4 regions of the Thalassotalea sediminis genome follow, and region 1 is predicted to be linked to each of the others. Evidence: riboswitches for the same ligand, from Rfam matches in the RefSeq annotation. Region 1 holds a riboswitch; each other region holds the start of a gene.
What was found. Region 1 has a riboswitch for cyclic di-GMP ahead of QUE09_RS17140 (GGDEF domain-containing protein). Riboswitches for the same ligand answer to the same signal wherever they lie in the genome.

Region 1 (7,702 bases):
GCATGTTTATGATAAATCGTTATTTAGTGAATTAGATTACGGTGTTGAGTTACGCGTTTTACAGACCAAAAATGAAGAACATGAAGTAGAACGTGTTGTTGGTGATCTGATCGGTCATCGATTTTTAAATCGAAGTCACTATAAAGACTATGCCGTGCTTTATCGCGGTAATCATCAGTCTCGTCTACTCGAAAAAGCCTTAATGACCAACCGCATTCCCTACAAAATTAGTGGTGGTACATCATTTTTCTCTCGCGCAGAAATCAAAGATGTCATGGCATATTTACGCGTATTAGTTAATCCAGACGACGATAATGCGTTTTTGCGTATTGTAAACGTACCGAAACGAGAATTAGGCCCAGCAACATTGGAAAAACTCGGCAGTTATGCCAATAAACGACAAATTAGTATGTTCGCTGCAAGTTTTGAATATGGGTTAGAAGAGTACTTAACGGGTCGTGGCTTAGCAAAAATGCAAGCTTTTACTCGTTGGCTGGTCGAAACCGCCGACAATGCAGAGCGCGGCGATACCGCAGCTGTACTTAGAGGTATGATCCGAGAAATAAATTATGAGGATTGGCTCTACGATACATCTCCAAGCGCGAAAGCAGCAGAAATGCGCATGAAAAATGTTACTGAGCTTTTTAGTTGGATCACGCAAATGTTAGAAGGTTCCGACGATGAAGAACCCATGACTCTGCCGCAAATCGTCACACGATTAACACTTCGTGACATGATGGAGCGTAACGAAGAAGAAGAATTTGCCGATCAAGTACAATTGATGACCCTGCACGCCTCAAAAGGATTAGAGTTCCCTTATGTCTACTTAATCGGTATGGAAGAAGGGTTATTGCCGCATCAAACAAGTATAGACGAAGGTAATGTTGAAGAAGAAAGGCGGTTAGCCTATGTAGGGGTTACACGGGCTCAGCGCGAGCTCACCTTCACCTATGCTAGAGAGCGGCGTCAGTTTGGTGAAGTAGCACGCACAGATACCAGCCGTTTTTTACATGAATTACCACAAGATGATTTAAACTGGGAAACAAAGAAAGCAACAAAAACACAGGAAGAAAAGCAACAAACCGCTAAAGCAGGTGTGGCGAACTTAAGAGAGTTACTTAAAAAGAAAAATTAACACGCGATAAAGTACGACAGTGACTGAAACTGATTGATCACTTTATCAGTTTCAGTGTTGGCTTTAACTATTCTGGATTTTCCATGTCGTAAAAGATTGCTTCTGTAAACGTTACCAATGCACCAATATTATTGCCTGACCACGCCCTATTAATATGTGGCTTCATCGCACCAATAATGCCTGTAAACTTGCGATAGCTACCTTTTTGATAACTTTCAAAACACTTTTGAGTAATTTTGTGCAATTGTCCTTTACCTCTAATCGCTTCGGTATAAATCACACTATAATTATTAATAAATGGATGCAGTACTTCTAAGAACTTTTCCGCATGCTCATTTTCTTGTAACAATTTAGCTCGGTTTTTTACTATCTCTTCATTTTTTCGTGCAATAACTGCGACAGACTCAAATAATATTTTTGATTCTTTTTTAGCATTAGTGGCATCTCTTTTAGCCGCCACTAATTGCTGCTGCAAAGCTTCAGCCCTAAAATAAAAATAAATACTAACACCAATAAAAACGGCTAAAACAGCCAATAAAAACATCATAATTAAACCTACAACTACAAATTATAATTACTATCTGGGGCGGTCGAATCACTAATTCGAGATAAAAAGATGTAAGGATCAATATCCTGTACACTTGGCGACTGACAATCGTACCTAACTTTTAACGAAAACTCACCCAAGTTTGCAAAAAGTTGCTGTTTTACTGCTTTTGCAAGTTTATCTAAATTACGTTGAAGGTCTTCTGGGCGTTGATGTGGAGCTAAAAACAAATATTCGCCTTCATTTATCACCCCCACTTTTACAAACTCTTCCTTAATGTCATTAATAAGTATGGCAAGCGCAGATACAACTTCCGCAACAACTTTTTTATTAAATAGGAAAGTAAGCTCATTCCAATTATCAATGGTAAAATAACCGACTGCTAACGGGTACTCGAAACGTCGCGCCATTTTATAATGGTATTGATACAATTTTTTGCTATAACTCGGTCCTGCAATGTAATCAATCGGTTTTTCAACTTCATCGTATAGGTGTTTAAGTTTGATTTTTCGTAATTTAAACCCTAACCAAAGACATAGTAAAAACAACAGGACAATAGACACAATTAATACACTGATCAACTGCCGTTGTTGTTGGTATTTTACTTGATATTCTTGAGTCAACGTAGATTGATTGGCAAATTGAAGTGAAAAATCTCGACGTTTTTGACTAGTCGCATTATTCGGTTGATTTAAGTTTGTCTGGTGACGATGATTACGATCGAAAAGCTTTTCTTTTTCCGTATACTTAAAGTATGACGCTAATGCTTTATCTAACTGCCCTAAATCTCGATACATGTGAGCAGCCATCAAATGCAATTCATTTTGCACTTCTGTTAACTCAGTAGTCACAGAAATCCGTTCTGCTTGCTTAATATAACGATACTGCAGCGCTTTATTATTAAGCTGTTGGTGAACTTTAGCAAGGTCGACTAAAACCGCTAAATAAGGCTGCGTTAAATTATAACCTTGAAACCCTTTTTCAGCTTTATTAAATAATGCCAACGCCTGTTGATATTCGTGTTGTAAATAATGCGTTTTACCAAGACCAGATTGGGCATATGCAACACGAATGGGTGCATTTCTTTTTTTCGCAAAGCTAAGTGCTTCCCAAAAAGCATTATAAGCGTCATCTAACAGACCTAATGCCAAATAAGAACGGGCTAAGTGGTAATACGTCTGATCAATATTTACCACTCTTTTTGATTCAAAGCGAAGCTTTAGCACTTTATTATACAAAGAAATTGCCGTGTTATTATCACCTAAATAATAATGCGCACTTGCCAGTAAGTTAATCAAAGCAATTCTATCGGATAGGCTAGGTTGTTGTTCAAGTAACTGTTCAACCTTTTCTATATCATTTAATGCACTGTCATGTTGAGCTAGCAATGCGTTTGCCATTGCACGGTAGCTGATGGCATAGATTAACCACTCTACATTATTGTGCTTTTTCGATATAGCAACCGCGCGCTCAGCGACTTCTTTAGCGCTATTAAATTTACCTTTGTAGTAATAACCTGCCGCCACTTTTAATAATAGCCTCAGGTTTATCTGCTTATCTACATTCAGCAGCGACACGCCATCTTGTGCAAATTGTAACGACTTCGCGAGATCACCTGTATTTGCGGCGGCATCGGCAAGTAACGTGAAAACTTTCGCCAAGGTATTATTGTTATAAAACTGTCTTTGTTTAATCACGCGCTGAGACAAGGTTAATACTTCATTGTATGGTATCGACTCACTATCACTATCGTATAATTTGTTAACCCAGTTAATATTTTCAACAATACCAACGCTAGCACGCTCTTCGGCGTTTAAACCTGTGCTGAGGGTACTGATTATAATGGCAAAGACAAATAGCGTGCGGATCATCGGATGAGCTTTCATCTTCCTTTATTTCAAGGAGTTATTAAAAATATCGTATGAAGTTTACCATATAAATAATATTTATGGTTTACAAGTTATATTCTCTGTCTATAATGGCAATTGAGCAGCTAAAGCTCGATAAGGGCAAATCTAGCGAAAGCTAGAGACGCAAAGTTACCGGTCTAAGGGGAAACCTACGGCAGCGGAACTACCAAATTTAGACATAGTGGGGGCTTGTCTACTTTAGGCATTTCTTAAGCTATATGTTTCTTTATTAGCACTAACTTTGCGTGCTCCCTTGTCCTCTTTTATCGCTGATAACACTCCTTTATTTCCAGTATTTTGTTATAGCTAAAATCAGATAAATGTCATGAGGCAATTTATTTACAATAATTTGCGATAAACGCTAGCACTTTGTGAAAAATTACTAGAGAATGAAGTTATAACAATAAAGATAACTCGCAGTAATATTTAGGGGATGGGTGATTTTGAAATACCATGATTCCATCAAACAAGCTGAACAAAAATCAACGCTAACCATTAAGCAACTAAACTTATGGCACCTACCAGCGTCGCCGATAAACTATTCAGTCTGTTATGAGTATATCATTGGCAAAACACCTGAGCTAAATAGACAAATTAAACAGCAGTTATCACTCGGCAAAAAGTTAGACGAATATTTCATTCAAGAGTTATATAAACAATATATACTCGGTCAGAGTAATTTTCGAGAAGAGATAATCACCGATATTGATGACCTAGTTGATAATTTAGCTACTAATAATCAACAATCAATGCACAGTGCGGATACTTTACTTCGCAAACTTGACCATAATATTATTGATCTCAAGTCTAATAATCAAAAAGCCATTACCAATGCCGTTCAACAAATAGAACATGCTTCAAAGAGTTTTAGACAAAAACAGCAACAACTCGCTAAACAACTCTTATTATCAAAAAAACAATCACAAACATTAAAGTCTGAGCTGGCTGAAATTAAGAAAGAAGTCTACTTAGATCCATTGACTGGATTGTACAATCGAAAAGCATTGAATAAGAATTTAGAACAGTGGACGCTTGAAGATCCAAACAAACAAATTGCCGCGATAGTTGTAAATGTTGATAAGCTATCTGCAGTTAGTGATAAATTCGGCGGATTAATTAGTGATGTTTTGCTGTCTAAAATAGCAAATAAAATTGGTACTTATGTAGGGGATAGTGGCTTACCTGTGCGTTCTGGTCATGATGAGTTTCTTATTTTATTGCCAGAGATCGAACGAGGCATCGCAAGCGAGATAGCAGAAAAAATTCGTCAGGGTGTAGAGAAATTAAGATTTGTTAGTAGTAAGTCAGGGGTTAGATTACCACACATGACTATTTCACTGGGTGTAAACGATTTTAACCTGTCACAAAATGTAGAGTCCGTCATTAATTACACCCGAAACTTAGTCACAGACATGCAGCGTCATACTGCGAACAAAATTACCGTCGCAACCTAATCAGACATCGATTCAACTTTAGCAATTAGCGCCATCAATGTTTGTTCACTAAAGACTTCTATACCATGTTGTTGTAACAATGCAGCAGTAACTCCTTGGCCAGGTATTTTCGTACCATTAAACGAACCATCGTAAATAGTATTACTACCACAGGATGGGCTAGATTCTTTTAACAACGCATATTTAATTCCATGTTTTTTGCATATATCTAGTGTCTGATTAGCACCTTTTACAAAAGCATCGGTAACGTTTTTACCTGAGGTGTCTATAATCAACCCATTTACTCGCTCAGCTGGTAAACGAGGAATAGACAAACCGCCTGCAACTTCAGGACAAACTTGTATTATTCGACCTTGATGACGCCAGCGCTCTATTACCTCATTGATAAGTTTCTGATGACCACCATCATACCTTACCAACTCACCCATCAAGCATGCACTTACTAGTATTTTTTCCATTATTGACCGTTAGTTAAATATCGATAAAAAGCGTTTAAATTTTCTTCCGAGATCAAGTCTATCGCTTCAAACCATATAGACTGGCTATAACATTCAAAATGTAGCCAATAATGGGACTGTCGCCAAGTTACATCATAACTGACCCTGTCAGCACCAAGGTGAACATTATCCAACGAAATTTCACGATATCGTTCGAGTAGTGACTCGAAGTAATGCGCCACGTCTTCTTGTGACCAATCACTGTTAAATGCATCTATCGACTTTTCATTATCTATACAAATAATGTTATTAAGCTGTTGCCATTTAATTTTTTCCACACACCAAGACAATTGATCTATCCCAAAGAAATGTTAATCGGTTGCATATAATACAAAAAATCTGAGACAGCTTTGATCTTTTTTCATATAATCGAGGTAGGCAATTAAATTTTCTAATCAAACACAAGAGAGATATGGGCATGAAAAAATTTACGCTAGCAGTTGCTGCTACTGTGATGATGGCATCTCCGGTATTCGCAGGCGACATCGCCAAAGGTAAAGCAAAAGCAATGGTTTGTGGTGCTTGTCACGGTGCAGAAGGCGTTTCTACAAACAGTATGTGGCCAAACTTAAAAGGGCAAAAAGAGCAATACCTATACAAGCAGTTAAAAGATTTTAAATCAGGTGCTCGTAAAGATCCGATGATGTCTGGTCAAGCAATGTCATTAACAGACGAAGATATGAAAAACTTAGCGGCATATTACGCGAGTTTAAAATAAGTATTCTTATTTTTAAGCGCTCAAAAGAGCGCTTTTTTACCCGAATACTTAGTTATCGTGCGCCTTAATGAGACTTAAAAAGGGCTCGCCATAACGCGCTAATTTAGTTTGTCCGATACCTGATATATTTAGCATCTCAGCTGATGATTTAGGCTTAAAGCGCGCTAACTCTGATAAGGTTGCATCATTAAATACAATATAAGGCGGTATATCTTCACTGTCTGCGATGTCTTTCCTTAATTCACGTAACTTAGCAAACAACGCTCTATCATATTGACCACCACGCTTGTCTTGGCGCCAATAACTAGCTTTTTGTAATCTTGGTGTCGCTAAACTTAACGCTTGTTCACCTTTCAAAATAGCTCTCGATGCTTCTGTTAACATCAGCGCGGAGTGATTAGAAATATCTTGCTGTAAATAACCTAGATGATTGAGTTGACGAATAATTGCATACCAAAATCCTGGCGTTTTATCTTTACCAAGCCCAAAAGTAGATAACTTATGATGTTTTGCCTGTTCAATTTTTTCATTGTGTTGACCTCTTAATACGTCAACAAGGTATTTAGCATTGTGCCTTTGTTCTAAGCGATAAACACATGACAGCACCATTTGTGCAACTTTTAATCCATCAAACTGACTTGGTGGATCTAAGCAAATATCACAATTTCCGCAACCTGAGGTTGTAAACTCGGCAAAATAATTCAACACTAACTGACGTCGACACGTTTGAGATTCTAAAAAGTCGCTTACGGCAGCAAAGCGCTGTAATTCAACATGCCGCTTATGTTCATTTTCGGTGTCATTAATACGTTTTTGAATGCGCTCAACATCCTTCTCATCATGCAAATATAACGCCTCTGCTGCTAACCCATCTCTTCCCGCTCGACCTATCTCTTGGTAATAAGCTTCCAATGTTCTAGGCGGTTCAAAATGAATAACAAATCTAATATTGGGTTTGTTTATACCTAAACCGAATGCAACAGTTGCAACAACCACTTGAATATTGTCTTTAGCAAAACCATCTTGAACTACAGCACGAATGTCATTTTCCATCCCTCCGTGGTATGCAGCGCAGTTTATACCTGACTTTGCCAACGCTTCACTTAATTTTTCCACCTGCCAACGGCTACTACAATAGACGATGCCTGCATCTTGTCCACGCTTTTTGATATAGCTGATCACCTGCATCACACCTTGATACTTATCAGCCTTTGTTAAACGAATATTAGGTCGATCGAAACTATCAAGTTGAATGTACGGATCATGTAAATTCAACTGCTGTAATATATCTTTTCGTGTTGTTACGTCCGCCGTTGCTGTGAGCGCAATCACCGGAATCGTAGGAAACTGTGATTTTAGTATAGCTAATCGTGTGTAGGCCGGTCGAAAATCATGCCCCCACTGAGAAATGCAATGTGCTTCATCAATAGCAAATAAACGA
Region 2 (7,702 bases), 1.8 Mb from region 1:
TAGCTTGCACCGTTTTTGAGATTAATCGTAAAGTTGTCGCCGATACTATAAGAAGACAGGGCAGTTGAATCAATTGAAAACTTTTCACCTTGTTGATACTTGGTACTTATACCAGCGTTAGCTTGTTTATCAGCGCTAACGTCTCGCCACGTAAATAAGTTATCTGCAGCCAAAAGCTGTGGTGCTATGAGTAAGGATAGGGCACCGAGAATGTTTCTCATATAAACTCCATATTAAAATGATACACCTAAAGTGTATCACACCCTATAAAATGTAAATATAAAGTTAATATAAAAATGGCTAAGGGATATTTCCTTAGCCATTTATGAAAGCCTTATTATTCAAATAGGCTTAAAACGTCACTTATATTTATCAATGACTTGTCACCTGTGATGCGGTTTTTAACTTCGATTTTATTTTCATCTAAGTTGCGTTCACCTACAATCAACAATAGCGGTGTACCTATCAATTCATGATCAGCAAACATTACGCCAGGGCGTTCTTTACGATCATCAAATAATACGTCAACACCAACATTTTTTAACTGTTTGTAAAGGTTTTCAGCGGTTTCTTTTACGCGTTCTGATTTCGCCATGTTCATAGGCACGATTGCAGCCTGAAAAGGCGCTATCGCTTTTGGCCATTTAATCCCGTACTTGTCGTGGTTCTGTTCAATTGCGGCCGCTACAATACGAGAGACGCCAATGCCATAACACCCCATTGTTAAGGTTTGGTTCTTACCAGATTCGGTTAATACGCCACAATTCATCGCTTTGGCATACTTATTACCAAGTTGGAAAATGTGCCCCACCTCAATTCCTCGTTTAATAACGATATTACCTTTGCCACATGGGCTTGGATCACCCTCGACAACGTTACGAATATCAGCGACGTCATAGTCAGTGATGTCTGTATCCCAGTTTACACCTGTAAAGTGAAAACCATCTTTATTAGCACCACAAATAAAGTCCGCTAAATGGGCGGCACTATGATCAACAATAACAGGTATTGATAGTCCAACGGGGCCAATAGAACCTGCCTCGCACTTCACGGCTTGATTGATTTGCTCTTCGCTTGCAAAAGTAAGCGGGCTAGCAATTTGTGGCAAGTTTTCGGCTTTGATCTCATTTAGTTGATGATCACCGCGTAACACTAAAGCAACAATAGGCTGACTTTCGCCTTCTGATTGCCCTAAAACAAGCAAGGTTTTAACTGTTTGTTTAGCATCAACTTTTAATTGCTGAGCCACATCATCGATTGATTTTGCATTTGGGGTCGATACTTCAGTTAATGATTGTGTGCTTTCTGGTCGTTCACCGCTTGGTGCTAAGGCTTCTGCTTTTTCAATATTTGCGGCGTAATCACTGCTATCAGAAAAGACTATGTCGTCTTCACCTGATTCTGCGAGTACATGAAATTCATGAGATCCTTCACCACCAATGGAACCATTATCTGCTACAACAGGGCGGAAATCTAAGCCTAAACGCTCAAATATTTTGCAATATGCTTCAAACATTGTTTGATAAGTTTTCTTCAAACACTCTTCAGTAATGTGAAATGAATAGGCGTCTTTCATTAGGAATTCGCGACCACGCATAACACCAAAACGTGGACGTATCTCATCACGAAATTTCGTTTGAATTTGAAAAACATTCAGTGGTAATTGTTTATAACTGTTCACTTCGTTTCGCACGATCGCTGTAATAACTTCTTCATGCGTTGGTCCTAAAACAAAAGGGCGCTCATGACGGTCATGTAGTCGAAGTAATTCAGGGCCGTAATCTTCCCAGCGACCAGATTCTTGCCATAAATCAGCCGGTTGAACCATTGGCATTAGTGTTTCGATAGCACCGGCTTTTTCCATTTCTTCACGAACAATGTTTTCAACTTTTCTTAAAACACGTAAACCTGTCGGTAACCAGGTGTACAGTCCAGAGGCAATATTACGTACTAGACCTGCACGTAACATTAATTGATGGCTAATTACTTCAGCGTGCGCTGGCGTTTCTTTCAATGTTGAAAGTAAATATTGGCTTGTACGCATGGATGTGTGTTTCCGTTTCTGTCATGAATAGATTAATGTCCCTATTCTAGCAGGGGCGCTGAATGTGCAAAAGAGAAAATTGCACTAAATAAGGTTGGCGATTCGTTTTTTTCTATCGCGTCATTTTCTTTACAAATACAACCACGAATAAAGCGATTGTAAAACTGCCTGTAAAAGCTTGAATTGCGGCAATCGCTCTTGAAATTCCTACAGGTGTAAAATCACCGTAACCCAGTGTTGTGAAGGTGACAACAGAATAATATAAACAAGAGATAAAAAAAGAGAAGTTTTCGATAGCTGTTTTACTTGCATCAAAGGTAAGCACTTCACCGCGAAAATTTAAGCCAGTGAAAGTATAACAAAGTGCACAAATAAAAATTATTATCAATGATAAACCTACTATTCTTAACGGATCTTCGCCATAGCCACAAAACAAATCAACTATTTTAGAACCTATCCGTTTAAAAGAATACTTAGGCATTTGATAGCGTCGCATGGTGAGCTCTTTTTGGATTAGTGTACCACCAATGCTAAATAAACCTTCTTGCTCGGCATGTTTTCGTAAATCCCGGTATATTTCTTCTGCTTGTTGAAAGTAATCTAACGCAAGCAATGGCTTATTGGCCTTTAGTGCTTGCTTGGCATTAATTTCTTGCATCAGTTTTTTACCGAAATTGATATTTTCGATTTTACAGCCTTTCCATTTAACGCCAAGCAAGTTGCAACGTGTTAAGTTGCCACAATTTAATTTAGCGTCGCTTAGGTCAGCTTTCATTAAACTGGCGTTTGATAAATTGATGTTAAATAAGTGTGCACCCGATAAATTGGCGCGATAAAAATCTGTATATGAAAAGTCGTAACCAACTTTTTGATGATGATTGACTAAATCAATACCTGTTAAGTTTGCTTCTTTCAAACAAATACCTCTCGTCAACCCTCCTGAACGAACATATTGCGTTAACTTGTCTTGGATATTGTCATGCGTTTTATCTATTGTTTTATCATGCCAAAAACAATACCCAGAAGGTTCAGCCTGCGCTTTGCATTTGTAACCTTCCGGATCGTTATATTGACATAAGTTATTTATAGTACTCATGTTTAAGAGTATAGATATTGAGACGTGATCTTTCTAATCAGTTAAATATTAAACGTGTTTTTGTCGTTAAAGTTTCAACGCTAGAAGTTAATTTTCTTTCTACCACCTTTAACTTGCCTAGGTGCAGAGCTTTTTTCTTTAGGCAATTGTTTGGTTTTTTTTATTCGTTTTTCGGGAATCTTTGGAGCTTGGTGACAGATCAACAAGATATTTTCACCATTAAAGCTGACAATATCTTCATGATAAACTTTTTTACGTTTCTGAACTACTACTTCGCCGTTAAGCTGAACATAACCTTCCATTATAACTATTTTAGCTTCACCACCACCGCTAACTAAGTTTGCAATTTTAAGTAATTTGTATAATTCGATGGGTTGCGATGATACTTCTATTTCTATAGTCATTATATATCCGGTGAGTATTTATCATGAAGATCTATTTTAACGATTTGTCTGTTGAGTTGATAGATTGAATTATTGAAACATAAAAGAAACAAAGTTTTACTTGTAATTTTGTTTGATATCTATACAATGCGCGCAACTAGAAACGGCAAGGTACTTGAAAGGGTATTACGCAAAGCCACCAGTCTACGGATTTATCTATGACAGTGGGGCTACCTAAGTGTTACAAAAGCTTTTCATGCTTGTGGTTTCTTAAAAGTTATTAACATACTTTAGAAAGGGTAATCATGAAAAACTTACTAATCGTTGCTTCTTTATCATTAGCTACATTATTTGTTGCACCACAAGCCAAAGCAAACGTTGTTGCGCAAAACTTATGCGAATTTGTTGCTGCGGATGCTAAATCAGACTTACGTAGATACTTAAAATCAAATCGTATTAAAATTCGTAACGTATTTGACACTGTTCAATGTAACGGTAAAAACTTATTACAATTTGCTGCGACAGCTAATGCTACAGAAACAGGCACAATGATGATTGGTAAATTATCAAAAAAAGTTGTATCAGCAAACCTTGCAAGTATTACAAATACTGGTCTTAAAGCTGCTGCTAATGAGCGTGTAAACGGTTAATCATTAGATTACAAAAGATTTTAATAAAGCGGGCGCTAAATGGCGCCCGTTTTTTGTTTTGTACGAGTAAATTTTCTTCGTCAACGCTTAAAAATTATTTAGCTATAAAACATCCTATTGCTATAAGTATTCGATCTAAATTATTTACCCTACGTAGATCAACTTTAAAATAATGTACTTACCTGATTACTTACATCACTTTAACAATCAATTTACATGTTGTTGTTTGAAGCATTCTCAATTTTTCTCTATGGTTATTGATAAAGGGAATTAAGTTTAAACGAGGAATCTTGTTTAACTTTGTGATGACGATGAGAGGTAACGTTATGTATTTTCGAGCGTATAGTCGATTAAAGTATGACATGGTTAAGCTTGTGTCAGTATTATCTTATATAACCATTATCGGCTGGGTCATTGCCGCTTTTATTTATGGTAATAATCGTTCTGCCTTAGCTAAGTTCCATCTACGTGACTCTTTAGGCTTAACCTTAACTGGGGCATTATTAGCGTTAGTTCCTTTTGTCGGATGGTTATTATGTTTGGGCGTCGCGGTGTTATGGTGTGTTGGTCTTTTTCATGCCTTAATAGGGCAACGCACGGCATTACCAATTGTTGGTGATTTTTATCAAAAACACTTAGATTTCATTCGATAAATTGCTAAAAATTAAGTTTATTACTCATATACTTATGAACGACATACGTTAATACTTACGGTAACAAGTATATTTATCGGGCATTCAGTTAATCGTTGCTAGTGTTTCTTGAAGCGATATGATTAAATTCTCTGTAAAGAATACGATTAAATGGATGCCCTTTGATATACCTTTATCCTGCTAATAAGACGGAAAATTTATTGGCATTGGCCAATAGAATACAAGAAATATCTCCACTTCCTATTTTTTCAAAAGATGTATATATCGTGCAAAATGCCGGTATGCAGCATTGGTTAAATATGTCTTTGGCAGACTTATCTGGCATTAGCTTCAATCATGAATATGCATTACCCGCCCAATTTTTATGGAAATTAATGCGTTCGTTGGTTTTACCAAAGCATATGATTGAACAGGATCCATTTACCCGTGAAGCGTTAAGTTGGCGCATCTATCAGTTACTAGACGACAACGAAATAACGGATGATCAAGACTTTCTAGAAGTTACACAATATTGGCGGAATAACAGTGACAAGGTTGATAATTTAAAACGATATCAACTGGCCTGCCAACTCGCTGATTTGTTTGAACAATATTTAATTTACAGACCTGATTGGCTATCGCAATGGCAAGTTAACCAGAGGCCACAAGCGTTTGATAACCAAGAAGCATTACACAAAGAAGAATGCTGGCAACGAAAGCTTTGGGCAATATTGACGCGTGAACAATCCTATGACCCAATTGCTTTAGTCGAAAACGCAATAGGGCAGCTTGCTGAAAAATCACATGTATTACCTAAAAGAATCAGTTTTTTTGGTATTAATGCAATGGCACCTATTTGGCTGTCGTTTTTAGAACAAGTAAGCAATTATACGCAAGTTCATTTTTACCACCTGAATCCCTGTTTTGATTACTGGGGTGATATAATTAGCGAAAAACAGGCAATGCGCCAACTTGATAGGTGGACTGAAAATTTAGATCAGTTAAACGAATCAGTGGGAAACCCTTTGCTTGCAAATTTGGGGCAACAAGGCCGAGAATTTTTATCATTATTACAACAATACAGTACAGTAAGTATTGATGCTTTTGAAACCGATGTTGGCGGTAATTCCTCCAAACCAAGCGTTTTACAATCGTTACAGCACGATATTTTAACCTTAACCGACCGGCGGCAATTACCTGAAAAAGTTAAAGATGAATCTATAGTGATCACTAGCGCTCATAGTCCTTTACGGGAAGTACAAGGATTACATGATTGGTTGTTGCACCAATTTAATCAAGACCCAACGATGACACCTAAAGATGTCTTGGTTATGTGTCCACAAATAGAAGATTATGCGCCATATGTAAATGCTGTATTTGCTCAAGGTTGGCAAGATTACGCAAATGATGTACCACCATTACCATGCTCCATAGCAGACCGTGTAGCGAAAGACTCAGATCCTTTAGTTATCGCGTTTAGTGAAATGCTTGCTTTACCTGATAGTCGGTTTCAAGTGAACCAAATCGTTTCTTGGCTACAATTATCTGCACTACAATCTCGCTTTAAGTTGACAGCTTCAGACATTGATAAAATGATAATTTGGCTGAATAAAGCGACCATTCACTGGGGATTAAACGCTGAACATAAATCTCAAGTGTTAAATACCAAAGGCGTTTCGCCACAATTTACCTGGCAATATGGCTTTGCTCGTTTGTTAGAAGGGTTTGCATTTGGTGATGTTGAAACTATTTTTGATGATAAGCTGCTTATACCTGATGTAGAAGGGCAAGATGCGTTGTTACTAGGGCAATTGATGGAAATCATCGAACGCTTGCAAGCTTTTAGAAGTGCGTTAAGTCAAGCGAGATCTCCTAAACAATGGCATGTTTTGTTAACGACTATGTTGGGAGATTTCTTTGATGAAAGGGATGACAGTATTGCTATAATTTCTCAAGCAATTGATAGTTTATTGCAATTTACAGAACAAGCTAAGTTTGAGCAAGATATTGAACTGAGTATTGTTAATGAATTTTTAACAATGCACTTTAGTCAACCAGATCCAGGTCGTCAATTTATGATCGGACAAGTAACATTTTGTTCGATGTTACCAATGCGCAGTATTCCTTTTAAAATTATCTGTGTACTTGGGCTCAACGATGGAGACTTTCCTCGTATAAGGACACCTTTTGGTTTTGACTTACTCGCTAAAACCAATGCAAGAATAGGGGACAGATCGCGCAGAGGCGACGATAGGTACTTATTTTTGGAAGCCTTACTTTCAGCGCGTCAATCTCTTTATTTAAGCTACCAAGGAAGAAACATTAAAAACAATAAAGAAAAGCAGCCTTCTTTAGTATTGAATGAGTTATTGGAGTATTTGCACCTAGGCTATGGTTGGCAATGCTTTAATGAGCAAGTTAACGACATCAGACAGTTACCAATGCATCCGTATAGTTTAGCGAATTATAATCACGAGCTTTCTAGTTTTGATGCTAATTGGCTTAGATTGGGGCAACAGGTATCTGCATGTGAAAAGCTTCGAGATAACACTGTTGAGCCATTGATAATCGCGCTACAAAGAGAAAATGAATTGACGCTAGATGTTAAACAGCTCTTGCGGTTTTTATCTCATCCAAGTAAGTATTTTGCAGAGCAGTCGCTATCGTTGTATTTAGATCAACAAGCACTTGAGCTTGAAGACAGCGAACCTTTTGACGCTGATCATTTGAGTAAATATTTACTCAAACAAAATGCACTACAAGGGTTATTGAACCCTGAGCAAGAGCGTACCCAAGATTTTGAACAACAAGTGTTATCATATTGGCAACGATACGCGTTGTTATCTGGCAAGTTTGCTGATTCATCAACTGGCCATGAAGATATAGAGAAGCTCTTA
Region 3 (7,702 bases), 1.6 Mb from region 1:
TTGATGGCTACAGAAGCCAAGCAACAATCAGTCGAGAAAATGACAATATCAGCCTCTTTAGAGCTAACGGTGTGTTTAATTTCACTTATATTCGTCCTGATTGCGGCTTGAATAATACTGAAGACCAAACAAATGGTTTAACGGCACCAATGAACGGTACGATGGTAAGTGTACTTGTCTCTGCTGGCGATACGGTATCAAAAGACCAGCCTTTAATGATCATGGAAGCGATGAAAATGGAGCACACAATCAAAGCGCCAACTGATGGCACTATTGATACTATCTTTTATCAATCAGGTGAAATGGTCGATGGTGGTGCAGAGTTACTCGCATTTACACCAAAGGAGTTATCATAATGGCAATGCCAAGTAAGGTTAAGATTGTTGAAGTAGGCCCTAGAGATGGCCTACAAAACGAGAAAACTTCCATTGACGTAAATGATAAAATTCACCTGATAAACCTTTTAAGCGAAACTGGACTCAGTTACATTGAAGCCGCTAGCTTTGTATCCCCAAAATGGGTGCCACAAATGGCAACATCTGCGGAAGTCATGGCAGGGATTCAACGTAATACTAGTGTTACCTATGCTGCTTTAACCCCCAATTTAAAAGGCTTTGAATCAGCGCTCGCTGCAGGTGTAACCGAAGTTGCTATTTTTGGTGCGGCATCTGAAGCATTTAGCCAAAAAAACATTAATTGTTCAATCGATGAAAGTTTAGCGAGATTTGAACCCGTTATTAATGCCGCCAAAGAACATAATATTCCCGTAAGAGGTTATGTTTCCTGCGTAGTAGGCTGCCCATATGATGGTGAGATTTCACCAAATACAGTTGCAAATGTTGCCGAGAAGCTCTACCAAATGGGATGCTATGAAATTTCACTTGGCGATACAATCGGCGTGGGCACAGTAGCCTCTGTCAATAAAATGTTACAGGCAGTAAGCGCCCGAGTACCCATACAATACCTCGCTGTGCACTTCCATGATACCTATGGCCAAGCGTTAACGAATATTTACGCGGCATTACAACATGGTATCAGTGTTATTGACTCAGCCGTTGCCGGTTTAGGTGGATGTCCTTATGCTAAAGGCGCTTCAGGCAATGTGGCAACAGAAGATGTTGTATACATGCTAAATGGTTTAGCTATTGAAACAGGCATTGACTTGAACAAGTTGCTCAAAGCAGGCTGGTTTATTAGTGACAAGCTTGGTAAGCAGCCTGTTTCTAAGGTATCCAATGCGCTTAGAGCAAAATGCGAATAAATAATATCAACAACAATTGAAATTTAATTTGAGAGTAACTAAACGTATTGGTGCTCTTACTTTTATCAAGGAGTAAATCATGGCAGGTTTTGACAAAGTGGTGTCAAGCTATGAAGAAGCGTTAGCTGGATTAACAAACAACATGACAGTTATCGCGGGTGGCTTTGGCCTATGTGGTATTCCGGAAAACCTTATTGCCGAAATTCAACGCAAAGGCACAACTGGTTTAACCGTGGTTTCCAATAATTGCGGTGTCGATGACTTTGGTTTAGGCGTCTTATTACCCAACCGCCAAATTAAAAAAATTATTGCTTCATATGTTGGTGAAAACGCCGAGTTTGAGCGTCAAATGATGAGTGGTGAATTGGAAGTAGAGTTAACGCCTCAAGGTACACTTGCAGAAAAAATGCGTGCTGGTGGTGCTGGAATTCCAGCATTCTACACAGCAACGGGTTACGGTACCCCTGTTGCTGAAGGTAAGGAAGAGCGCGAATTTGACGGACGACATTATATTCTTGAAAAAGCGATCACGGGTGATTTTGCCATTGTAAAAGCATGGAAAGCAGACAGATATGGCAACCTTATCTTTAGAAAAACAGCACGTAACTTTAATCCTATGGCAGCAACAGCAGGTAAAATAACCGTTGTTGAAGTTGAAGAAATTGTAGAGCCTGGTGAATTAGCACCCGATGAAATCCACACACCAGGTATATACGTAAATCGTCTTATCAAAGGCACGTTCGAAAAACGTATAGAACAACGCACAACGAGAAGCGCATAAGGAGTTAACATGGCTTTATCAAGAGAACAAATTGCGCAACGCGTAGCACAAGAATTACAAGATGGTTACTACGTAAACCTTGGCATTGGTATTCCTACTTTAGTTGCTAATTACGTACCAACAGGTATGGAAGTAATGTTGCAGTCTGAAAATGGGTTACTGGGTATGGGACAATTTCCAACGGAAGAAGAAATTGATGCAGACCTTATCAATGCAGGTAAGCAAACGGTAACCACAGCAAAAGGCGCCTCTATTTTTGATTCCGCAGAATCATTTGCCATGATCCGTGGTGGTCATGTTGATTTGACTGTACTCGGTGCTTTTGAAGTTGATGTTCAAGGAAATATTGCTTCTTACATGATCCCAGGTAAATTAATAAAAGGGATGGGGGGAGCTATGGATTTAGTTGCAGGTGCTGATAATATAATCGTCACCATGACACACGCATCTAAACATGGCGAATCAAAATTACTCCCACAATGTACACTACCACTTACCGGTAAAGGCTGTATCAATAAAGTATTAACTGATTTAGCTTTCATTGAAATTAAAGATAATAAATTTCATCTAATTGAACGCGCACCGGGTGTATCAGTCGAAGAAATTAAGTCATTAACGGCAGGTGAACTTATTATACCGGAGCACGTACCAGAAATGACATTTAAATAACCAAAAAGAATAAACCTATAACAAATCAGAATATTAAAAGGAGCCTTAGTGCTCCTTTGTCATAATATTTTGTACGCTTATGTAATAATCCGCATCCCCTTTCACGAGGTTTTTAACGCTAACTCATTGTAATTTATATTATTATAAATACTATTGACACACTAAGATTTACATAATTTTCACAAGACTTGATTTTATCTTTCAAATTCGTAATACTAAAATTGACAAAGAAAAGGCAAAACATGCGAAAACATGTTACGCAAAACCACCGGTCTAAGGGTAAGTTATCTTATCTATGACAGCGGAGTTACCGAGTTCAATTAGGTACGTCCTGTGGTTTTTTCTTTTAATAAACTCATTCATGAATTAAAGGTTATTAAAATGAAAAAATTATTACTAGTTTCTACTATTACAGCGTTAACAATGACGTCTATCGTTTCTGCTCCGAAAGCAGAAGCATCAAACATAGCTCAGAGCTTATGTGAATATGTAGCAGCAGACGATAAGAAACGTATGCGCTCATTTTTAAGAACGAATAAAATTAAAATCCGTAGAGTTTTTGATGGTATTCAGTGTAATGGTAAAAACTTGCTGGTATTTGCTTCAGATCGAGGTTCAGTTGAAACAGGTTCAATGATAGTAAGTAAGCTACCAAAGAAAGTTGTTTCAGATAATCTTGCAAATATCCAGAATGGATCGCAACCATTGATAGATGCAGCTAACGAACGCGTTAGCAGCTAAAAATTATTTTTTAGTAGGCGTTATTTGTTTAGTAAATAGCTTTACTAGTTAATAATTCTTCTGTCGATTTAAAAAAGCCAGCTTATGCTGGCTTTTTTTTATCTGCGAATTAGCGATATCCTCGCTAATTTCATTTGGAAATCTTATTAATAAGCGATAAACTTTAAGCTAATTAACTATTAAGTATACGTGATTAACCAGTGACATATCGATCACGCCAACATCAAAAAACAGCTTTAGTGTTAACAGGTGGTGGTGCAAGAGCAGCATATCAAGTCGGTGTATTATCGGCTGTTTCCAAATTTTCACCAAGACATTACCCGACGCCCTTTTCAATCATTTGTGGTACGTCGGCAGGCGCAATTAATTCGACAGGTTTAGCTTGTTACGCCTCATGCTTTCAACTTGGGGTGAAGAAACTTGAATGGATATGGAAAAATCTAACCACAAGCAGAATTTATCACAGTGATCCTGCTCGCGTATTCAGCCATATCACGCGAGGTGCGCTTGCAAGCTTTCAAGCAGATTATGCCAATAAAAGAGCACGTAGTTTATTAAATAACGCACCATTACGAGAGTTATTAAACGAAGTCGTTGATTTTAATAGAATTGACAACAATTTGTTAAAGGGGCATTTAAGCGCGTTGTCAGTCACTGCATCCAGTTATAGCAGTGGTGATTCGATTAGCTTTTATCAATCAAACGCAACAATTTCACCTTGGTTTAGAGAGAAAAGAAAAGGATTGCCTTGCCAAATAAATAGCGACCATTTGCTTGCATCTGCGGCAATACCGTTAGTATTTCCATCGGTAAAATTAGGTAAAGAGCATTATGGTGATGGCTCTATACACCAGTTATCTCCATTAAGCCCTGCTATTCATTTAGGGGGAGAGAAACTTTTTATTATCGGCGTTGAACAACCTTCAGAGCCTTTACATCAAACAGAGAATAATCCTCACCCGCCAACAAGTGCAACAATTGCGGGTCACCTACTTGATGGTATATTTTCTGATACTTTACAAAGTGATTTAGAACGCCTTAAGCGCGTTAATAAAACATTATCGTTAATATCAGATAAAGATAAAAACTCACAAGAGGGGTTAAAGCCAATTGAAACTCTTGTGATTAACCCTAGCCATGACTTTAATGCCATTGCTGTTGAGTACTATCACAATTTACCGTTGGCTATACGGCTATTACTTAGAGCAATTGGCATAACAAATGACTCCGAGTCAAGTATTGTAAGTTACCTACTCTTTGACCGAACTTATTGCCAACAATTGATCAAACTTGGCTATCAAGACGCTTTAGAAAATGAAACAAAAATTAGGGCATTTTTAGCATTAAAATAAGGCGAGTAAGTTTTAACGTGATCCATCAGATTCGATGAACAGAACTTCATCAAATCTCACAACCAAAAGCGAGCATTATATGAGGTTTGTTGGAACTGCTATATTTCAGAAGAGTAATACCTTAAAGCCTATTAAGATAAGTACCATACCGCCCAATAGCTCAGCCTTACTCTCAAGCCATGTTCCACTTTTCGCTCCGATAAATACGCCAATCCAACTAAAGAATAGTGTAGCAGCCCCGATAATTGCACAGGCTAATAATGGATTTATTTCAATAAGGGTCAGCGTAAAACCAGCAGCCATTGCATCTACACTTGTGGCGATAGCAAGAATAAGCATTACTTTATGCGTGATTTTTATTATATCTTCTTCGATACCTTCGGTAATTGATTCATAAATCATTTTTCCGCCAATCAATATCAGAAGAGCAAATGCTACCCATTTTGCATACTCCTCAACCCAACCGAGAACTCCCTTTCCCCCCATATAGCCAATTAAAGGCATTCCCCCCTGAAATAGACCAAAATATATACCTGACATAAGAGCCAGAGACTTTGTTTGCTTAACATGTTTTGATCCTAGGCCTATAGATACCGCAAAAGCATCCATACTTAATGCCACTGCTAAAATTATAACTTCAAGCACTTAATAAATTCTCTTCTAAAAAAATCAATGAGGTAAATAACTTCACCCATATAACGCCCGCGAGTTACAAGCGTCGCCTTTGAAGCGATTGTTATGTTTTTTATTCATTTTCAACTGGCCCAAACAAATATAGCCACTAGCGACAAACCTAACCAGCCTAGGTGCCTACCTTTTGTTGCCCATAGAACCAACATAGCGGATATGAACATTGGAATCGCAATAATATTTTTTATTAACGGCACATTTTCAATACTTGTTGAGGGTAAGGCTAACCAGAACAGGAGGCCAGCCATTCCAATGCCAAGTATTGATACGATATGCCAGGTCGCCCAAATTATACGGATATGCCGCTCTCTAAGTGGTGTACCAATGTGCGTAGGCACTACTTGCCCCCTTTTTAAATGGGAAAATATTAGCTTTTCACCTAAGAATGAGTGGACTAACCCAACTAATATCGTTAAAAAACCTGCCAATAATAGGAACACATTCATAAATTAGCCACTCTCAATTTACGGAAACATAACGAATGAGATGGACTCCCCCTGACTTTGTAAAATTTTGCCAAACTTAAGGTGCGAAACTTAAAAAAGGAGCCCATCATGAATAACATTAAAACACTTGGTATCGATTTAGCAAAAAATACGTTTAGCCTGGTTGGCATGAATGAGTTTGGAAAAATTGTATTAAGGAAAACGTTATCACGTAAAAAACTACTTCCCTTTATTGCTCAACTCAATCCTTGCCTCATTGCCATGGAGGCATGTAGTGGCGCGCATTATTAGGCGCGTCAGTGTAAATCTCTCGGACACCAAGTCGCGATTATTGCCGCCAAGTTCATCGAACCTTTTCGCACTGGCGGTAAAAACGATAATAACGATGCCGAAGCGATTTGTGAAGCAGCAATGCGACCTAATATTTGGCATGTGCCAGTGAAAACAGCTGACCAACAAGCCGTCATGACGTTACATCGTGTACGCCAAGGGTTAGTGAAAGAGCGCACCACCATGATTAATCAACTGCGAGGCTTGTTATCTGAATTTGGTATTGTTATCGCTAAAGGGCGCTATAGCACCAACACCAGTCATCAATAACGCAGCATCTGTTACATACCCAAACGTGTCATAAACAGGTTGTGCCCACTGATTTACCTTATTGTTAATTTTTGCCTGCCACTCAGCATCAGTAAAGTTACCATCAAAACCGGTTGGTCTTAACGCATCAAAACTAGCCGCTGCTTGAGCATTACCATAAGCAAAACGTCTTTGCTGCGCAGCAGCTAGCTCCATCCTATTATTAAGGCTTTCTGTTCTGTCTTGGAATGTGTCATAAGCTAATTTGTAACTACTCCAATTAGCCATGTCTGTTAGGTAATTACCATAATCAGCAACATATTGAGAACGAGCCGCATTTCTTGCAAGTGATGCATTGTTGGCAGCTTCAACTCTACCTTCTGTACCTGCTAGGTACTCAACAGAATTTGCAGCTTTTGCCAGTGCATAGTATTCATCATCAGGTAACGAATCTAATTGGCCAGATTGCTCAAGTCGATTCCATTCTGCGACAGGGTTTTCAAACTCACCGAGGTTAAGGTTAACAGCACCTTGCTCGCCTGAACGAGAGAACGCTTTACTGATTTGCTCTTGAAGTTTACGTGTATTTTCACGTTCTTGAATATGACCTACGATGCTGTTGCCAAAGGCATCGTAATTATGTTTACGGTTCAATGGAAATCTTGAAGTATTAAAAAACAATAGTTTATACATCCTTGTAAGCTGTAACTCTAAAAGTTTCACAAGCTATCGTAGTGATACCTAACAATATCAGAAAAGTACGAAATAGCTTACTTTATATCCATCAATTTATAAACCTGAGTGTCCGTTGTTCGCTCTTAACTACCTATCAGATAAAGCATTAACCACCTTCATGTAGATAACGCTCTGCGCGCTCAACACGTCGAGGTTTACCACGAATAATCACCGTATCTTGTGGCGCTAAAATTGTTTGGTCGTCAGGTTCTTCCTCTTCAATACCCCCTCTGCGTAAGGCAACTATTGTTACTCGACGAGCAGGCAGCTTTAAAGATTCTAAAGTACGCCCAACTGCAAAAGAATCATTGGTTAAATTGATCGCGTTAGCAAACTCGATCCTATCAATAGCATCTGGACTCATATCAGTATGCTCACCTTGAAAGAAGCCATGAAGATGGCTGTAATGGTTTTTACGCTCCTTTTGAACCCTTTTTACAATGTGAGA
Region 4 (7,702 bases), 1.6 Mb from region 1:
AAATTGCTGTGCAAATAATAATGCACCATGCACACCGCTAGTTTCATAGCCATGCACACCACCTGTTACGAGTACCGTTGGTTTACAATCATCAAAGTGTTGCGAGGTTAGCGCAAATAAAGGATATCTCTGTTCATCAAATGACAACGCCCCATATTGCGTAATGTTGAATTTTTCACCTAATTGTTCAATTTTACTGACAACTTCTTGCTGATAACTACGCTTTATTGTTTGTAATTTTTGCCATTGTAGTTTTTCTTCTTCACCCCATTTTTTACCGGGTGTGCCTATAGCGTAAGCCTTTTCGTTTTGCATAATATATTCAACTTTTTACTGCGTTGACGCGATTATACCGAAAGCATGACAATTATCACCCTCCATAAGCGACTCAAACAGCAAATGAGTAGAAATTTTCCTTCGAGGCTTGTTATTGTAATGACTTCATATTTAAATAAACGATAACATCACAAACAGTTATGTTTGATAAGTGCATATTAGCACTGTAAAAAACAATATTTCTGACTAATTCATTCAATGCTTAAACACATCCTTAATCTTAGTCATGATAACTTTGTTACATTTATTTGCGCCTAATTGACTGTACTATATGATCAACGCACCTTATATTTTGCTTGAATGAACAGCACACAAAATAACAGAACAAAAGGAATTCTTTCTTATGATTAAATTACTCACGACACTTATAAGCTTATCTGTAATTTTGGGATCCCTTACTGTTATTGCGCAAGATTATGAAACCATGCCTCCACCACGAAAGCTTACACCAGAACAAGCGAAAGTTGCTGAGCAAAACTATCAAAAGTACTGTTCGCTTTGTCATGGAAAAGAAAGACAAGGGCATGTAAACGACCACGCCCCATCATTAAAAAGTGCAAGTTTGTTTCAATCAGGTGTACCACATGCGATTTTAAGGCCTATGTCTTATGGTAGAACAGGTACCCCGATGGGCGGCTACCTAGACGAGGTTGGCGGTCCAATGACGTTGGCGGAAACTTGGAATTTAACCTATTGGCTCTTCGAACAAGCTGGTGTAGATCGTATAAAGCTTTCGACCAACCCCGTACATGGAGATATTCAAAAAGGCGCTCAAAGTTATCAAAAAGAATGTGCTACCTGCCATGGTAAAAACGGCGAAGGTATTACCGCCCCTGCACTCGGTAACCCTTCAGCATTGGCACATAACACGGATGAATTCATTCGATATGCCATTAGGCACGGCAGACAAAATACGCCGATGAAAGCATATCAAGGCGTTTTAACAGACCAAGAAATCGACAATATCACTGCTTTTTTGCGCAGTAAAGCAAGTGGCTGGCAAGATACCAAGCCCATTTTAAAATCACTGCCAACACCAGAGAATTATGTCATCAACCCTAAAGGAGCTGATCCTAGCTTTTCATTAAAAGATAACCAATACGTGATGGCAGAAGATCTTAATGAGGCGCTAGAAAAAAAACAACGCATGGTACTATTTGATACTCGCGTAACTTCTGTTTGGCAAACGGCGCATATTAAAGGTTCGGTGCCGCTTCCTTACTATGCGGATCTTGATATCATGGTTGAAGATATACCAACAGATGTACAAATAGTGGCGTATTGTTCCTGCCCTCGCGCTGCAGCCGATCATGTCATTAATAAATTAAAAAACAGAGGATATACCCGAACAGCCGTTTTATGGGAAGGCATTTTCGGTTGGATGCATCTAGGGTACCCAGTAACGCGCGGTGATATTAATAACCTTACCGATTGAGGAGTTTTCATGAAATATGTACGTTTAGGTAGTAGCACACTAGAAGTGTCTCGTGTTTGTTTAGGTACGATGACCTGGGGGAAACAAAACGATCAACAAGAGGCAAACGATCAACTTGATTATGCCCAGTACCAAGGTATTAATTTTATCGATACAGCCGAAATGTATGCTATCCCCCCTAACGCCGAAACATATGGTAAAACGGAAGCAATCATTGGTCATTATTTAAAAGCAAACCCAACGAGACGTAACAACTTAGTTATTGCTACCAAAATAGCAGGTCCTGGTCTTTCTTATATTAGAGGTGGCAGTGATATATCTAAAGAGACGGTTATTCAAGCAGTTAATGACTCGTTACGCAGGCTCAATACTGATCACATCGACCTCTATCAATTGCACTGGCCAAACTATAGTTCACCACATTTTGCCAAGCATTGGCCTAACATGCTCAACTACACGAATATGAACGCCCAAGAAGAAATAGAGAAAATGCATGATATTCTATTGGGACTGGCGGAATGTGTAACCGCAGGAAAAATTCGTTATTGCGGATTATCAGATGACACCCCCTGGGGCATTAATCAATATTTAAAACTAAGTGAACAACATAACTTACCGCGTATGGTTTCTATCCAAAATGAATTTAGTTTACTGCACACTAAAGATTGGCCATATTTAATTGAGAACTGTGTCCATGAGGATATCGCTTATTTACCTTGGTCACCTTTAGCAACCGGTGCACTAACAGGTAAGTATTTAAACGGTAAAAGACCAGAAGGAAGCCGCTGGACGTTAATGCAAAGACATGGGCTTTTCCGCGATACCCAAAATGTTGAAACTGCTATTTCGGCATTTTGTGACTTAGCAAACTCGATTCAATTAACACCGGCTCAACTTGCATTAGCATGGATTGATCAAGTAAACGGGGTAACGTCTACCATCATAGGTGCAACGAGCATGTCGCAATTAAAAGAAAACATAGACGCGTTTAACATTACCTTAACAGAAGAAACGTTACTGCGTATAAACGCATGGTTAAAAGCTCACCCTTCTCCTTTTTAAGCAAGCGATAAGTTGGACGTATTACAAATTTAAAGCAAACACCTCAATCGACTTACCTTAATCGATTGAGGCGTTATCTTTATGAGCGCTTTTTAAATCGCCACACAGAAACACCTGTTATCAATGCAAGTAACATTAAAACAAACGAATTTGGCTCTGGTATTTTTACCGCCGCCGGTTGCTCATTATTCACAGGGTTGAACACCAACAGATCATCTTGCGCCTGTTGAGGAGACTTTTCGTCGTTACCAACCTCAACCTCATTTTTTGTTGGTTGATCTATACTAGGGCTTTCTTCCGTTTGTTGAGGACTAGAAGCATTATTGTTAACAATAAGTTCCGCTGATCTTTTAGCAATTTCTTTCGCTTTTTCTTGCCCAAGTGCTATCAACGCTGATGGCACAAAAGATGTATTTTGAGTTTGAGTAAACGATGTAGATATTGCTTTAACTGAAGCAAACGATGGTGCAATTTTTGATGTCTGATAAAACATAGGGGTTGACTGTCCAATTGGCACACCGAAACTCGTTTGGTGTACATTTGGGGCACTATTTTTAAATGCGCCCATATCAACAAGCGGTGCATTGCTAACTTTAACCAAACTATGGCCAAAATTACCCGTAAAACTTCCTCCTGAAAACCCAGAGAGAAATCGTTGAGTATCACCAACAATAACATCTGCAATGTTATTCGATGCAAACTGCGTGGTACCAAAATTATCAATAGCCAATGTTGGTTTATTAACAACATTGATGGTAAATGATAAGGAGGTTTCCATTACATTCGCCACATTTACTACACGAACAGTAACCGCAATATCCTCATCAACCTCATTTATATACACAAGTAGTTCGTTTTGACTCAGAACACCTGAAACAGCGTTATTGTCACTAATAACTTCTAATTGCATACCGCGTTGATTAAGCTCACCAACAGGAAATGAAATCATTGAGTTTTCGTGCGCTAAAACATTATTATTTGAAAAGCCTAGTAGAGAAAAATGGGCATTGTCAGGACTAAACGACGCTAAATTGTTTTGAAGGTCATAAATATTAGCAAACGCCATACTGCTACTAGTGAGCATAATGGCAAAACTTATGCGTTTACTTACTTTATAGAAGTAATTACTCATGGCTTTATCCTTGTGATCTTTTTAAATTATCGCTATCGCTAGACGCGTCACTTTCACAAAAAGACAAGGATTGGGAAGGTTCAATTCTCTGCAGTCCCGCTACCATAGTATATACCTTAGGTCGGAAACTTTGCGTATATGGATTTCACCATACTTGCCTTTTACAAACTGTTAACAGCCATAATAAAACTAAAAGCGCATATAAGTCAAAACTTTATATAACTTAAGCGTATCTACCCGTCTATAAAATACTTCCCCTTCACTTTCAGTGGTTTTGCAGCTGCAATTATGTTTGATGACAATCATTAATGTTGAGTCAATGGCACTTTAGCAATGGTTTTGACGATGGGGTTGGGAACTATTTCTTTGCAGACGACAGCCAACAAGAAAGACTCTACATAGAGGGTTACACCGACTTATTCGCAGATAAAGCAACAATACCCTCACAACAAAGTAGTGAGTTTTTAGTAACAGAAGTCGCCTTTATCGCCAATGCTGTTGACCATCAAAGTTTCTCATTTCTCAATAACATTGAAATACTCAGTTTTGATAATGTTATTCTTGAGCAACTACAAGGAGCAAGCGTTACATTTGAGTTGCCCACCGTGCCGTGCCCTCATCTATTAAACTTTATGCAGTAGCACTGATGTTGTAAGTGCGATGTTCCCAGTAATAATGCGTTAATTACGCAACGCTTGTGTTGTTTTATTAACACGCTTTAATCTCTAATATCAACTTAGTACAAACATGAAACACACATTACCTCACGACAAGTATTCAAAAACCGCATTACTGCACTACAATAAAATGCAAAAGCTCAAATAAATTGCTACTTAAAAGCCCTACCGCTTTAATTTACGTAATTTAACACCATTTTAGTACAACTAAATTATATTGAATTTCAGAAAAAAATGATTAAAGCCAAATATTAATTGGATTTAACCCCATTTTCTCGTAGAGTAAGTAAACACCATTTGTTGTAATAAAATTACATATAGGTACATTTATGCTAGAAACTATTTCCAATAATGTAAGAAAACTAGGTGAAGCGTTAGGCCAAACCATTGCTAATGATAAAGGTGCTAAATGGGTTGACGAAATAGAAGCGATTCGTCACCTCTCTAAAGAGGCAACCAACGGTGATAGCCAAGCATTAGTGGCACTTCAAAAGAAATTTAGAGATCTGGATGCCGATGAACTAACCGTCCATGCTAGAGCTTTTAGCCAATTCCTAAATTTAGCGAATATTGCTGAACAACAATATACTGCCAGTGATAAAGGTCTCGCTGAACTAGACTTACCGCATCCATTAGATGATTTGAAAAACAAGCTCGATGGCAAATCGGCAGAAGCAATTGAGCGAGCAATATCACAATTAGAAATAGAACTCGTGTTAACCGCCCACCCTACTGAGGTCAATCGACGTACTTTCATTCATAAGTATCATGAAATCGCACAAGCGCTAGACAGTAATGATAATGAATTAGGTGACCGTATCAATGAACTGATTGAACAAGCTTGGCACACGCAAGAAATTCGTAATAACCGCCCTTCTCCACTTGATGAATCTCGTTGGGGATTAAACACCATCAGTGATAGCTTATGGCATGCTGTACCAGACTTTGTGCGCGAATTAGACACCTTTAGCCAAGAGATAATAGGTAAACCATTACCTGAGTCTTGTGTTCCCTTAACGATGGCAAGTTGGATGGCAGGTGATCGTGACGGCAATCCTTTCGTTACTGCAAACCTAAGCCAGCAAGCCATTATGCAAGCTCGTTTAATGGCAGCGCAACTGTATTTACAAGATTTTGAAACACTCTATTTAGAGCTATCAATGGGTAAAGCGACAGCCGACTTAGCAGCAAATGATGTGAATGAAATTGGCCCATACCGACAAGTATTAAAACCGGTTATTGAAAAGTTAAAGCAAACAATTAGCTTATTAGAAAATAACGAAACAAATGGCACAATCGCAAGTGCAAATGAGCTTTACTTACCATTAAAACAATGCCGAGACAGTTTACTTGAGGTCGGTTTAACGCGCATAGCTGACTCTCATATCATTGACTTAATGCGCAAAGTACAATGTTTTGGCATTTCATTAGTGAAGCTTGACGTAAGGCAGCATAGTGAGCGACATGATAGCGCACTAGCTGAAATACTAAACGCACTAGAACTAGGCGATTATTTACAATGGACAGAAAAAGAAAAAATCGCGTTCTTGTTAAAAGAAATTAATAATCCTAGACCGCTTGTTCCAAATAGAGCTTGGAGTCAAGAAACACAAGAAGTACTAGACACGTTTGCTTTCATTGCACAACAACCCAGAGAAGTGATGGGCATTTATATTATTTCGATGGCAAGTAATGTCAGTGACGTACTTATCGTTAACCTGTTTCTAAAGACTGCAAACGTAAGCTGGCAGATGCCAATTGCACCACTCTTTGAAACGTTAGACGATCTCAATAATGCCGCAAAAGTGATGGATCAATTACTTGCAATTGACGCCTATAAACAGCGATGTGATAACAAACATTATGTCATGATAGGTTATAGTGACTCTGCCAAAGATGCCGGCGTGTTAGCTGCTGCTTGGGGGCAATATCATTCACAAGAAGCGCTCGTTAACGTGTTTAAAAACCACGATACGGTTTTAAAATTATTTCATGGTCGAGGTGGCACGATAGGTCGTGGTGGTGGACCAGCACATGCCGCAATTGCGTCTCAACCCCCAGGCACGCTAGACGGCGGTCTAAGAGTAACAGAGCAAGGCGAAACAATTCGTTATAAATTTGGCTTACCGAGTTTAGCCGTTAGAAGTTTGCACTTATACGCAAGTGCAATACTCGATAGCCTCATTACCCCGCCAAAAACACCCAGTGACGATTGGCGTAAACTCATGGACAAACTTGCTGAAGAAAGCTGCGATATATATCGCCATTATGTACAAAAAGAACCTGCATTTGTCCGCTACTTCCGTCAAGCAACACCTGAACAAGAACTTGCGTCATTGCCACTCGGCTCTCGCCCAAGCAAAAGAAAGGTCGATGGCGGAATTGAATCACTAAGAGCAATTCCATGGATTTTCGCGTGGAGTCAAAATAGGTTGGTATTACCGAGTTGGCTAGGCCTAGGACAAGCGTTGTCTAACGTATCAGAACAAGATGCGAAAACAATTCAGACTATGCTAGAAAACTGGCGTTACTTCAGAGCGCGATTATCACTGATTGAAATGGTGTATTTAAAATCAGAGCCTCAGATTTCAGCATTATATGATCAAGCACTTGTCGAACCGGATCTAAAAAGTATCGGTGAAGGACTAAGAACCCAGCTAGCAAAAGACAAACAAACGGTATTGTCTCTCTTAGGGCAACAAGAAATCATGGAATCAGATCCTTGGAACTTAAATTCATTTAAGTTACGCCAGCCCTACTTACTACCACTACATTTAATGCAAATTGAAGTGTTATCACGCCTGCGTCAATCTCCGGATACATTAGCAAATGAGCAGGTACTAACCGTTACTATGGCAGGTATTGCTACGGGATTAAGAAATACTGGCTAACTCGCCTGCGTTTAAAAAAGGTGCACCATTTGCACCTTTTTTAAACAAGTCCTTTTAACAACAATGTAATTTTTTAGTTTGGTAAAATATTGCAACATCTATCCTGACTGATTTCCTTTTTATTTGAGTATGCATTCGGTATTATGATGCGCTTTCAAATCAACACTAT

Region 2: linked by a shared signal. The riboswitch ahead of QUE09_RS09315 (DUF3718 domain-containing protein) and the one ahead of QUE09_RS17140 (GGDEF domain-containing protein) in region 1 are both predicted to bind cyclic di-GMP.
Region 3: linked by a shared signal. The riboswitch ahead of QUE09_RS10080 (DUF3718 domain-containing protein) and the one ahead of QUE09_RS17140 (GGDEF domain-containing protein) in region 1 are both predicted to bind cyclic di-GMP.
Region 4: linked by a shared signal. The riboswitch ahead of QUE09_RS06770 (hypothetical protein) and the one ahead of QUE09_RS17140 (GGDEF domain-containing protein) in region 1 are both predicted to bind cyclic di-GMP.

The regions. Positions count from the first base shown of each region.
Region 1 is NZ_AP027361.1:3,804,851-3,812,552, forward strand. Features, by position in the region: gene rep (DNA helicase Rep) at 1-1,135, shown strand, start outside; gene QUE09_RS17130 (hypothetical protein) at 1,203-1,682, opposite strand; gene QUE09_RS17135 (tetratricopeptide repeat protein) at 1,697-3,568, opposite strand; cyclic di-GMP riboswitch class I at 3,681-3,763, shown strand; gene QUE09_RS17140 (GGDEF domain-containing protein) at 4,036-5,046, shown strand; gene QUE09_RS17145 (2-thiouracil desulfurase family protein) at 5,043-5,504, opposite strand; gene QUE09_RS17150 (DUF3630 family protein) at 5,504-5,821, opposite strand; gene QUE09_RS17155 (c-type cytochrome) at 5,962-6,261, shown strand; gene recQ (DNA helicase RecQ) at 6,310-7,702, opposite strand, start outside.
Region 2 is NZ_AP027361.1:2,022,840-2,030,541, reverse strand. Features, by position in the region: gene QUE09_RS09335 (Calx-beta domain-containing protein) at 1-221, opposite strand, end outside; gene QUE09_RS09330 (proline--tRNA ligase) at 338-2,044, opposite strand; gene QUE09_RS09325 (ion channel) at 2,157-3,140, opposite strand; gene QUE09_RS09320 (RNA-binding S4 domain-containing protein) at 3,221-3,544, opposite strand; cyclic di-GMP riboswitch class I at 3,679-3,761, shown strand; gene QUE09_RS09315 (DUF3718 domain-containing protein) at 3,829-4,173, shown strand; gene QUE09_RS09310 (hypothetical protein) at 4,500-4,826, shown strand; gene recC (exodeoxyribonuclease V subunit gamma) at 4,988-7,702, shown strand, end outside.
Region 3 is NZ_AP027361.1:2,195,390-2,203,091, forward strand. Features, by position in the region: gene QUE09_RS10060 (acetyl/propionyl/methylcrotonyl-CoA carboxylase subunit alpha) at 1-356, shown strand, start outside; gene QUE09_RS10065 (hydroxymethylglutaryl-CoA lyase) at 356-1,261, shown strand; gene QUE09_RS10070 (CoA transferase subunit A) at 1,341-2,042, shown strand; gene QUE09_RS10075 (CoA transferase subunit B) at 2,052-2,711, shown strand; cyclic di-GMP riboswitch class I at 2,936-3,026, shown strand; gene QUE09_RS10080 (DUF3718 domain-containing protein) at 3,093-3,452, shown strand; gene QUE09_RS10085 (patatin-like phospholipase family protein) at 3,653-4,804, shown strand; gene QUE09_RS10090 (manganese efflux pump MntP) at 4,910-5,449, opposite strand; gene QUE09_RS10095 (hypothetical protein) at 5,560-5,832, opposite strand; gene QUE09_RS10100 (hypothetical protein) at 6,049-6,231, shown strand; gene QUE09_RS10105 (IS110 family transposase) at 6,286-6,540, shown strand; gene QUE09_RS10110 (hypothetical protein) at 6,478-7,173, opposite strand; gene QUE09_RS10115 (monovalent cation:proton antiporter family protein) at 7,361-7,702, opposite strand, start outside.
Region 4 is NZ_AP027361.1:1,500,326-1,508,027, reverse strand. Features, by position in the region: gene QUE09_RS06785 (M14 family metallopeptidase) at 1-315, opposite strand, end outside; gene QUE09_RS06780 (c-type cytochrome) at 680-1,771, shown strand; gene QUE09_RS06775 (aldo/keto reductase) at 1,781-2,833, shown strand; gene QUE09_RS06770 (hypothetical protein) at 2,913-3,965, opposite strand; cyclic di-GMP riboswitch class I at 4,052-4,134, opposite strand; gene QUE09_RS06765 (hypothetical protein) at 4,274-4,606, shown strand; gene ppc (phosphoenolpyruvate carboxylase) at 4,972-7,533, shown strand.